Linked DNA regions of Thiosulfativibrio zosterae. Each later gene encodes a partner of the first gene's protein in a complex. Links are inferred from orthologs where the notes say so. Each region holds a gene or a part of one and is shown on either strand. Other genes may lie near its edges. The genes, in order: trxA and trxB.

The links.
Region 2: the proteins of trxA (region 1) and trxB are in contact, whole or in part, in a crystal structure (PDB 1F6M), measured with the Escherichia coli proteins. The link is inferred for Thiosulfativibrio zosterae from one-to-one orthologs.

The regions. Positions count from the first base shown.
Region 1 is NZ_AP021888.1:2,460,089-2,466,069, reverse strand. What follows is about bases 1,796-4,652. They hold trxA (thioredoxin TrxA), read right to left. Parts: upstream 3,459-4,652; coding sequence 3,132-3,458; downstream 1,796-3,131. Other genes in these bases: THMIRH_RS11255 (tRNA(Met) cytidine acetyltransferase TmcA domain-containing protein), read right to left, coding at 4,641-4,652; purU (formyltetrahydrofolate deformylase), read left to right, coding at 3,787-4,644; rho (transcription termination factor Rho), read right to left, coding at 1,796-2,928. Outside these bases: hemE (uroporphyrinogen decarboxylase), read right to left, coding at 1-234; THMIRH_RS11280 (thermonuclease family protein), read right to left, coding at 298-1,143; THMIRH_RS11275 (type B 50S ribosomal protein L31), read right to left, coding at 1,289-1,537; more of rho, read right to left, coding at 1,666-1,795; more of THMIRH_RS11255, read right to left, coding at 4,653-5,981. UniProt on the Escherichia coli protein: Participates in various redox reactions through the reversible oxidation of its active center dithiol to a disulfide and catalyzes dithiol-disulfide exchange reactions.
Region 2 is NZ_AP021888.1:1,182,935-1,188,913, reverse strand. The notes cover bases 1,172-4,026. They hold trxB (thioredoxin-disulfide reductase), read left to right. Parts: upstream 1,172-2,046; coding sequence 2,047-3,006; downstream 3,007-4,026. Other genes in these bases: THMIRH_RS05345 (YqfO family protein), read right to left, coding at 3,822-4,026; THMIRH_RS05350 (FKBP-type peptidyl-prolyl cis-trans isomerase), read left to right, coding at 3,073-3,777; THMIRH_RS05360 (DNA translocase FtsK), read right to left, coding at 1,172-1,866. In the rest of the region: more of THMIRH_RS05360, read right to left, coding at 1-1,171; more of THMIRH_RS05345, read right to left, coding at 4,027-4,133; THMIRH_RS05340 (hypothetical protein), read left to right, coding at 4,193-4,474; THMIRH_RS05335 (methyl-accepting chemotaxis protein), read right to left, coding at 4,538-5,761; THMIRH_RS05330 (protein-glutamate methylesterase/protein-glutamine glutaminase), read right to left, coding at 5,834-5,979.

The DNA.
Region 1 (5,981 bases):
TATGTCAGAAAACAGAATGGCAGCATCTAAAGGATAGCGTTCAAGCGGTTGTAGCGTCACTTCGCAAGCCAGCTCTTTGTTGCGGCATAGGTCCATGAAAGAACCCGCTTGAGCGCGTGTGGCACGATACTCTGGCAGATAACGACCGGCTTGGCGCATCATCCAAACGGGCGTGCGATCAACTGGTTCTCTTAAAAGTGCTTTGAGAAAGCGGTCGTTTTGTAAGTCTGCCATGGGAAACCCTTTGAATTTATGTCTTAAAAGGGCGTTATTTTAACCAAAAATGACCAGGCCTGGTTATTTTTCGTTGGTTTTGCGGGCTTTTCTCAGCAGATCTATGTCATCTGGAGATTCAATGCTCATAAACATGGCGCGGCGATATTGAAAGGCATAGCCTCTGACTTCAATGGTTTTATCCATTAAATCTTGAATGTCACCATAATCAAAGTATTTCCAATATTTTTTGGGCACACGAATGCCTGTGGTGTCCATATTGATAATCATATTGGTACTGCTTTTATCCACCTTAACCACTTTGCCTTTGATAATGCGATAGCCAATGTCGTTGGGATAAAGCGTGGTGGATTCTGCGATGGGGTAATGGAGTTGCGGCATTTTTTTGGCGAGTCCCCAGAGTGCTATGTCTTTATTGCGAGCGGTTTGTTCTGCGGCAAAGTAGCAATTGATAAACTGGGTATTGGGCGGAGTGGCATCGGCAATGCCTAGACCGGCCTCTAAAATTCGGGTGGTGGCGTTGCTACCATCTTTAAAAAAGACATGGGCTAGGGTGCGCCCCGCATTGTCGCGTTTTTGTTCGTCGTAAACCAAACCCACTTCCATCTCATTATTGGCAATCAGTTTGTTTAAGAAAGTTTGCGAAACTTGTGCGAGGGGTTGACCAGGTTGCAGGAGTTTTTGCTTTTTTTCGATTTCGGGCGCAACCACCCCAATTAAGCGAATCAGTTGGCCTTGCACAATTAAGGTGTCACCACGCGTGGCAAAAGTTGCCTTGGCCCAATTATCAATTTCAGGCATTTTGCATTCATCTGTGTCTGCGCTTTGCGCAACGGGCGTCCAAAAGCTCAGGCTGATTAGGCTTAAGAGCATTAAAAGGCGGGGCTGAAAAATCGATAATGTTTTCATAAGCACTCATTTTAATCAAGATGAACAGCTTAAAGCAAGGCTTAGACCAGAATAGCGAACTGGTTTGGAATTGGATTGCCGATGATCTTAGAGCAAGTAAAAAAAAAGGTCGCAATGCGACCTTTTAGAAAAGAATAATCGAGTCTTACTTGCGACCATACTTCTGACGGAATTTCTCAACACGACCTTCAGTATCGACAAGAGATTGCTTGCCAGTATAGAAAGGGTGAGATGCGCTAGAAACTTCTACGCGGACTAAAGGATAATCTTTACCGTCTAGCGTAATGGTTTCAGCTTTCTTAGGTTTAATCGTTGAACGAGTTACATAAGTTTCGCCAGTCGAGATATCTTGGAAAACGACTTCGTTATATTCTGGATGAATGCCTGGTTGCATGATGACGGTCCATTTGATAATTCAAAAACGAGAATTATAATTAAAATTTTAGTAAATGCAAGCACTTAAATTAAATAAGTTAATGAAATTTAAGCCGCTTGCGGTTTTTTGTGGTGTTAAATGCTTGCCTAACGCTTCATTGCCACAAACAACTCAGCGTTGGTTTTGGTGTTTTTCATTTGATTAATCAGCGTTTCAGTCGATTCAATTTCATTGTTCATACTTTGTAAGAAGCGACGGATAATCCAAATATTTTTCAATTCGTCTTCAGTCGTTAACAATTCTTCTTTACGCGTGCCCGATTTCTCAATGTTAATCGCAGGGAAAATACGCTTCTCAGCCAAGTTACGCGATAGGTGAAGTTCCATGTTACCGGTCCCTTTGAATTCTTCAAAGATGACCTCGTCCATTTTAGAACCTGTATCAATCAACGCAGTCGCGATAATCGTTAAAGAACCCCCTTCTTCGATATTACGCGCCGCACCAAAAAAGCGTTTGGGGCGGTGTAAAGCATTGGCGTCCACACCCCCAGACAAAATTTTGCCGGATGATGGGGTTACTGTGTTGTAAGCACGCGCTAAACGGGTAATTGAATCAAGCAGGATGATGACATCTTTTTTGTGTTCAACCAAGCGTTTGGCTTTTTCGATAACCATTTCGGCAACCTGAACATGGCGAGTTGCGGGTTCATCAAAGGTAGAAGAAATCACTTCACCTTTCACGGTGCGCATCATTTCAGTCACCTCTTCAGGACGCTCATCAATCAGCAATACAATTAAATAACAATCCGGATGGTTTTCGGCAATCGACTGGGCGATGTTCTGCAAAATCATGGTCTTACCTGATTTTGGCGGTGCAACAATCAAACCACGCTGCCCTTTACCAAATGGCGAGGCAATATCGATGATTTTTGCGGTAATGTCTTCGGTGCTGCCGTTACCCAATTCCATTTTCAAACGCTCTTGAGCGTGTAATGGCGTTAAGTTTTCAAACGCAATTTTCTTACGCGCAATTTCAGGTTCTTCAAAGTTGATTTTGCCCACTTTTAGCAGTGCAAAATAACGCTCACCTTCTTTAGGTGGGCGAATTTTGCCTGAAATGGAGTCCCCTTTGCGTAAACCAAAACGGCGAATCTGGCTGGGCGATACATATAAGTCATCGGGTCCCGCTAGGTAAGAGCCATCTTCTGAGCGTAAAAATCCAAATCCATCGGGTAGGACTTCTAAAACACCTTCACCATAGATATCTTCACCGCTTTTGGCGTGTGCTTTGAGGATGGCAAAAATGATTTCTTGTTTTTTAAGTCTGGCTAAACTGTCTTCTAAGCCTTTTTCAGCGGCAATTTCGAGCAGTTTGGAAACAGACATTTTTTTTAAATCGCTTAAATGCATAAGTAGTTTCTATCTTTTTTAATATCTATGGAAAATTGATTTCATGGTCAATTTGGGTTGGTTTTTAAAAGGCTTTAAAACAAATTTTATTTGGTTTTGAACTTTAAAAGTGTTTGAAAAGGTAAATTTGAATGGTGCTTGAAAGGAATTGGGTTTCAATGCCAGGCTAAGAAGCTTAGCCTAGCATTGAGCGTTTTAGCGGATTATAGGTTACCGTCTAAAAATGCGCACAATTGTGATTTAGACAAAGCACCTACTTGAGTTGCATCGACTTCACCATTTTTGAATAAAACCAAAGTTGGGATGCCACGCACACCGTATTTTGGTGGTGTAGATGGGTTTTCATCAATGTTCAACTTAGCCACTTTGATTTTGCCTGCATATTCACCAGCAACTTCATCTAGGATAGGGGTAATCATTTTGCAAGGACCACACCATTCTGCCCAAAAATCAACTAGAACGGGCATATCAGATTTTAAAACTTCAGTTTCAAAGGTTGCATCACTTGTTGCAATCATGTTGTCACTCATTGTTAGTAACTCCTATTATTATTTTTGTTGCATCTAACCGCACTTGTCAAAAGACAAGCAGTGAAAATTCGGATTGAAAATTCGTCAGAACAGACATTTGATGTGGTTGGAACAAGAATCGACGCTTTTATTTGCACCAAGCACTTCATGAAAAACTTTAAATTTTTGTAATTATTACATTATTAAAAGTGCATTTACAAACATTTTTTGCAAAATCAAGAATTTTTATTCAAAAAAATGGCTTAATTTTGGCTAAGTTCGTGCAAAACTAAGATTTTCTGCTAATATCTAGGATTTATTTTAGTTGAATCTAGAGAAGTGTCATTTTATGAATAGAGTATTTCGTTTAGTCATTTCTTGTCCTGACCGTAACGGTATTGTGGCAAGAGTGTCAGGATTTATTGCCCAATTGGGCGGCTCGATTGTTGAAGCCAATCACCATACCGACTCTGAAAACCAATGGTTTTTCATGCGCTATGAGATTTTAGCCAGTTCTTTAGGCAATGATCTAGAAGGCTTTAAAACCCAGTTTTCGGCCATAGCGACTGAGTTTAATATGCAATGGCAAGTCAACGATTCTGCGTCACCCAAAAAGATTGCTCTGTTTGCCAGTAAAGAATCACACTGTTTGGCGGATTTACTCTACCGTTGGCATGAGCAAGATTTACCCGGACAAGTGGCCTGTGTGATTGCCAACCATGAAGATTTACGCTCTATGGCAGAATGGTATGGTGTGCCTTTCCATTATGTGCCTGTCACGCCCGATACCAAGCCCGCAGCTTTTGCTGAGGCTGAAAAAATTGTGGCCGATTATCAAGCAGAAGTAATTGTTTTGGCGCGTTATATGCAAATTTTACCGCCTAATTTGTGTGCAGATTATGCCGGTCGTGTGATTAACATTCATCACAGTTTCTTGCCGTCCTTTGTGGGTGCAAAACCTTATCATCAAGCCTTTGAGCGCGGTGTGAAATTGATTGGGGCGACTTGCCATTATGTGACTGAAGAACTCGATGCAGGTCCAATCATTGAGCAGGATGTGGTGCGTGTCAGTCATTCTCAAACCGTTGAAGATTTAAAACGCTTAGGCAGAGATGTTGAAAAAAATGTTCTGTCTAAAGGTTTAAGAGCGCATCTTGAAGACCGCGTTTTGATTTTAGGCAATAAAACCGTGGTGTTTAACGCTTAATTTTCTAATCTATTTTTGTCTAGATATTCCGCCAAACTGTTTTGCAGTTTGGCTTCTAATTGCTTACGACTGTTCAGTTGTGAGGTCACCAAATTTTCCCAAGCGTCATTGAGCAGCAGTTTACGGCTAAATAGTGTTTGTAGCTGAGCATCCGCTTGAGTGCTTAAAAAGTCTAACTCACCCAAAGTCCAATCTCGCAGCGCTAAAGAAACGCTCTCATAAGGTTGCTGTTGCAAATAGCCTAAAGGAAAAGGCGCTGCTTTAAAAGGCAGGGTTTTTAAAATCGCCAAGAGCGTGGGTATTTCTAAATCTTGATAATGCGTTTGCAAACAATAAACCCATTGTGGGGTCACCATTTGCTGGGTGATTTTTACCAAGTCTTGGGCGCTTTGGGATAAAGGCTGACAGAGGTTAATCGAATAAGTGCCGCTGGCGTGGTCTTTTTTAAGCCCTAATCCGAGGGTTTTAAAGTCGTTTTGCGTCCAAAAGTTTAATAACTGCGCAGTCACCCCAAAACTACTGGCGACATAATCGAATTGTTGTTGCTTGGCAAACGGGGTTAGGTGTTGAAGTAAGTGGCTGCCTAATTGTTGGTTTTGCCACGCGTCTTGAACCGCAATGCGCATTACGCGCAATCCTTTTAACCTTAGCCAGTCTGGGTTGCCCGTTTGTTGGTAAAGTTTTTGCGGAAACAAATGACCTTGTAATCTTCTAGGTTTTTTTGGGTCGGGTAGCGGTAAGTCACCTTCTGAGATGGCAATGAGCGCACCCAATAGGTGCTCGTTTTGCATGGCTGCAAAAATGGTGAGATTGGGCGCTTCTAAGAGTTGCATCAAATCGTTTGGCGAGGTTTGGTAGTGCGCCGATACCAATAATTGAAATAACTCATGCAGCTGTTGCGGGTTATCCAAAAGCCTTGCCACGCTGAGTGTTTGATAAACGATTGGGGCATTATTTTCTTGGCTGTTGAAAGCTTTACAGGGCGTTAAGAGTAGCGTTTGATTAAGGGTGTTTTCCAGCCAGTCGCCGGCTCGCCAGCGGATAGGCGTGTGCAATTCCAAGCGTTTCCAGCCGGGCGTTGCGCTGTCTAAAAAGGCACTGAGTTTAAGCTCAAAGCCACGCCCCGATCCCTCATAACCTTGCGAGGTACTGGCCAACACCAAACGGTGATAGGTTTGTATCAGGGTTTGCAACATCGGCAGTGGTAAATGTGCCGCTTCGTCAACTAACAGCAGATCAGTTTGGATGGGGTTTGCGATGAGTTCGTCTGGCGCTTTAAAAGTGATGAACTCAGTCAGTCCGGCATCTTCTACAATCTGTAGCGCACTTTTAACCTG
Region 2 (5,979 bases), 1.3 Mb from region 1 along the record:
AAAACTGGCAACCTGCTGGTACAAGGGATCAATAATGGGCTTTCCATCTTCAATAGCGCCTTTCACTTTGGCGTTATAACCTGCAATATTTCTAACCCCCAGCTTGGCCATCAACTGATAACGACGATCCATTTCAAACACACACCAACGCAAAGCATTGGCAGCGTCACTCATGTCAGTCACCACAGGTGTTAATAAGTGCGGAATATCCTCGTAAATTGACAGCTCTAACATTTTAGGGTCAATCATAATCATGCGAACCTCTTCAGGGGTAGACTTATACAGCAGACTTAAAATCATACTGTTAATCCCCACCGATTTACCTGCCCCTGTGGTTCCCGCAACCAACAAGTGAGGCATTTTACCGATATCTGCAACAACACTTTTGCCGGCAATATCTTTACCTAAAGCAATGGTTAAGGGCGAAGGTGACTTTTGAAACTCTTCCGAAGAAATCACTTCTCTAAAACTAACCACCTCACGCTCTTCATTGGGAATTTCAATGCCGACTACCGACTTGCCGGGAATAATATCCACCACTCGCACCGACTTAACCGATAAAACACGCGCTAAATCTTTTGCCAAATTATTAATTTGACTGACTTTCACGCCAGGAGCTGGCAATACCTCAAACCGCGTAACCACAGGCCCAGGTTGCACAGATTCTACTTTTACCTTAACACCAAACTCTTCAAGACGCTGCTCTACTAAGAAGCTGAGATTTTTTAAGGTTTCTTCAGAAAAACCATCCTCATATTCTGGAATAGGGTCTAGTAATTCCACACTGGGCAACTCGCCTGACTCAATAAACGGTAGCGCATTATTGGCAGATATTTTTTGACCAATTTTTACTTCATAGTCACCAATATCTTCATCAACTTCATCTAAATCATTATCTCGCTTAGATACTTGACCGCCCAATTTAGGCTTAACACTCTGTTCTTCTGGCGTTAACTCAGGAGACACAATTTTAGGTTCTACTTTTGCAGTTTTATCCTTGACCGTTTTCTTTTCTGCCAATAAAGCCATGACTTTATTTTTTTGATTTTTCAAAACGCCTAACATTGGCTTTTGAGGCTCAGCCTTGTCATGTTCTTGAGAATCACTGGCGGTTTTAGAATGGGGTGCCTTAATTTCAACGGTTTTTTGATTAGAGGTTTGTTCCGTTTTCTTTTGTTCTATCTGAGACTGGAAACTTTCTGTCTGAACCTTTAAAAATTGAAACAGTCTGAAACTGATAGCGCCCGTTACTTCGACAATCGTTAGCCAAGAGTAGCTGGTAAATAAACTAAATGAAGTGGCTAACATAACCAGCAAAACTAAAGTTGCACCTAACAAGTCAATAGAAGCCACTAAACCTTGACTCAACTCATAGCCCATCACCCCGCCACCGGAATAAGGCAATTGAATCAAGCTATTGTTTGGGTCTAGATACAAAGCGCTCAACCCTGCACCCGACAGAATTAAGAAAAATAGGCCAACCAAGCTGAAAATAAAACGCGACACATCTAAGGCACTGCCTGCCCGCAGTTTTAAAGTTACCCAAGCGGCCATAAAGACCCCAAAAGGAATCAAAAAACCAAAAATTCCAAATAGGTAAAGAATGAATGATGACAGCCAAGCCCCAGTTTTGCCACCATAGTTGTTAACGGCTTGTTGAGCACTGGCAGAATCAAAACCTGGATCGGTTGGGTGGTAACTGAACAATACCAAAAACAAAAAAAATGCGAGGCCAATACTGCTTAAAACCAAACCGTCTTTTAGCACCCACCCCAAGTCAGGAAAACCTATTCTAAAAAAACCATTTTCGGTTTTTTCTTCTTTGACGGCAGGTGTCGTTTGTTTTTTGGCTTGCTTAAAAGTCATTGGGTTAACGGGATTCTTTATTAATTTTTAATATACTGAAATGAAAGTTAGAAAAACTGCTAAAATTTTAACATATTTATTCCACTAGACTGTCGTTTAACACCAGGTATTGGCTATAAACGCGGATTAGATAACAGATTACTCCAATCAATACATTTGAACGCTAAAGGAAAACTTAGTATGGCAACGAAGCATTGTAAACTTTTAATCTTAGGCTCAGGCCCTGCCGGCTATACAGCGGCCGTTTATGCTGCACGCGCTAACCTACAACCTGTCATGATTACCGGGATGCAGCAAGGCGGACAACTGACAACAACCACTGAAGTTGATAATTGGCCAGGAGATGTAGAAGGACTTACCGGTCCAGACCTAATGGTTCGTATGCAAAAACACGCTGAGCGTTTTGGCACAGAAATCATTTTTGATCACATTCACACCGCAGACTTACAAAACAAACCTTTTAAATTAACCGGTGATTCGGGTGAATATACTTGTGACGCACTGATTATCGCAACAGGCGCTTCTGCCAAATATTTGGGTCTACCCTCTGAAGAAGCTTTTAAAGGTAAAGGGGTTTCTGCCTGCGCAACTTGTGATGGTTTCTTTTATCGTAATCAAAAAGTTGCTGTGATTGGTGGCGGAAACACTGCTGTTGAAGAAGCGCTTTACTTATCTAATATTGCAGCAGAAGTGACCATTGTTCACCGTAGAGACAGCTTTAGTTCTGAAAAAATTCTTGCCAAACACCTTCATGAAAAAGCGGAAAATGGCAACATTAAAATCGAGTTTAACTCTACTTTAGATGAAGTTTTAGGTGACAAAATGGGCGTCACTGGGATGCGTTTAAAGCATGTGCATACGGGTGAAACTAAAGATATTGATTTGTCAGGCGTATTTATTGCCATTGGACATACCCCGAACACCCAATTGTTCGATGGCCAATTAGAAATGATTAACGGCTACATTAAAGTGCAGAGTGGCTTACAAGGAAATGCAACTCAAACCTCCATCCCTGGGGTTTTTGCGGCTGGCGATGTTATGGACCAAGTCTACAAACAAGCCATTACTTCATCTGGCGCGGGTTGTATGGCGGCTTTAGATGCTGAAAAATATCTAGACCAACTTGATGCGCAAGCATAATAATAAATAATCACTAAAGCCCCTTTATTTTGGGGCTTTTTAACACCTTAAATAAGACGAACTATTATGAAAAAAACATTACTAATTATCGCTTTATCCGCTGTCACAGGGCTTTCATATGCAGATGAAAGCATTAAACTTGAAACAACCCAACAACAAGCCAGCTACACCTTAGGAACCGACCTTGCCAAAAACTTTGAAAGTCAAGGCATTGACATTGATACAGGTGCTTTAGTGCAGGGTATGCAAGATTACCTTAACAAACAACCCATGAAACTCACCGAAGAACAAATGCAATCTTCTATCATGGCACTCAAGAAAGAAATGCTGGCTAAACAAGCTGCCGAAAAACAAAAAATAGCCGAGGCTAATGCCAAAGCCGGTGCCGAATTTATGGCTACCAACAAGAAAAAACCAGGCGTGGTGACTCTGCCTAACGGATTACAATATTTAGTCCTAGAAGAAGGGCAAGGTGAAAGCCCAGCAGAAGGTGACTATATTACGGCTAACTATAAAGGCACTTTAATTGACGGCACAGAGTTTGATAGCTCGTATAATCGCGGAACCCCCATTGAATTTCAAATGGGCGATGTTATCCAAGGCTGGGGTGAAGCATTAAAACGCATGAAACCAGGCGCTAAGTGGGAAATTTATGTTCCCCCTTCACTGGGTTATGGTGCCAAAGGTGCCGGCAACATCATTGGACCCAATGCCACTTTAATATTTACAATAGAATTTATTATGGCCAGCAAAGAGAAGCAATCAAGCTAAGTCTTTTTTGAATAAGGAAAGGCAAGTCCTTTCCTTTAATGTTTTCAAAAATCTTCTAGTTTAAGGACTTCATAGGCGGGTGTTTCATAAGGGTGGGTATGTTTAAATGCCCTTATGACATGATGCATCAAGTTTTCTTCACAAAGCATTTCAACACGATACTCTTCAACCGTTTCTACCTCATTCACCTTACCTAAAAAAGGGTTAGCCCCTGCCCTAGGCATAAACTGTCCAGACCCTTTTACTTGCCAACTGCAAAAATCATAAGTACCCACTTTACCTGCGCCAGCGGCAAATACCGCCTTTTTAACACTTTCTAAATAGGCTTCTGGCACAAAGAAAACAAATTTATACATGAGATACTCCAAATTTTTTACAATATCGCAAATTATTATGACACTCTAGGAACTTTATTATGAAATATTTACTCATCACTTACAGCACTATCTTGGCGCTAGGCATTACTTCTATGATTACCGGCATTCATTATTTTGCCAATATTGCGGGGTTTATTTCAGCCATTGGATTTATGGCTGTTTTCTTTAAAGATAGAGATGAAGAAAAAGAAATGACCGAAGAAGAAGTTAAAGCAGCCGCCAAACAGCGTCAACGCTGGTACATTGTGTTTGCAACTGGCTTATTTTTCAGTTTAATTTTCGGCAGTTTATGGAACAATCAAATGGGTGGAATGGCTTAATTCTTTAAATTAAAAAAAAGCCCGATGTATCCATCGGGCTTTTTTGTGCATATTCATTATTCTTTAGAATAAATCAATTTCACCTTCATCCATTGAGGCCGCTGTTACACGGCGCATTCTTTTCGATTCAATATCTTCTCTTTGGTCATGAATCGTTTGTCTAAAGTTTTCTAAGCGCTCTTGATGCTCTTTTAGAGAGGCAACAGGCATATCTTTACCGGCAGCAATAAACATATTGATTTCGCGAGAAAATCCACTCAAATTCTCAAGGTGATTCAGAACCTGCTCGACTAACTGTCTTACAATATCTTCAAACTGAAGTGAACGCATAGCATTTGATACACTGGTTTCAATTTGTGAAATAATCCCTGAAACATCACCCAGTTTATCTGAAATACCATCATTCATATCCTCTAAGTCTTGAACCAAACCAGTCACTTTGGTTTGTGAAGAATTGGCCTGTTCCAAGTCTTTGGTAGCGGTTTCACTGACAATTTTACGAACCTGATCCACTGTCTGTTTTGCTTTTTCTGCCTGTTTACGAATTTGCTCGTTAAGCAAGTTAGAATTCAGAGATAACTTTCTTACCTCATCAGCAACCACCGCAAAACCTCGGCCTGCTTCTCCAGCACGCGCAGCTTCAATTGCCGCATTTAAGGCTAATAAATTTGTTTGGTCTGCAATACCTTTAACATCTTCTAAAAGAACGAAAATAGACTCAATCTGCCCCACCATGTTATCTATTTTGTTTACTGTTTCAGAACTGCGTTGACTAGACTTTGTTAATAACTCAATCAAATAACCCAAGACTGACTTAATTTCAGTTGAGAATTTTTGAATACTCATCCCTTCGCCAGCACCGCCGCCTAGGTTATCAAGCAGTGAAACAACTAAACGGTATTCCATCTGTGTCTGTTCATGCAATCCAGAAAAACTGTCATTAAGCGTTTCAATCGCTTCTGCCACCAATTCTTTAACCTGAAGCAATTCACCACGAACAATTTCAACTTCTTGATCAATGACTGCATCAACATCCCCCATTAAGACATGCAAGGCTTCATCAACCACACTGGCATCAAATGCTGCCGATGAGCTTTGGGCAGGCGTCTTGTGGACTACAGCTTCCGAGACGGACTCAGTGGCAAGTTTTGCCGCTAAGATTGTCCATACAATCGAAACCAACAGTAAAGAAATAATTCCTGCAAATGGAATCTCTATGAGGGTTACGACGACCCCCAAGATTGTTACCAACCATGCTGCCCAAAAGCGTTTAATGATATTTAGCATGTTTATACCTTCGATTTAAAGTAAGTTGCTTTTGTCAAAGCATAAGACATGCCAAAAATTCGACAATTTGGTTTATTTAACATGCGACAACATCTTTTGAGGAATTTGATCCAAGGGCAAAATAGAATCCGCAGCACCTAACTTTACCGCCTCTCCGGGCATCCCCCAAACCACACTGGTTTTTTGGTCTTGCGCAATGGTTGGCGCACCAACAGCCT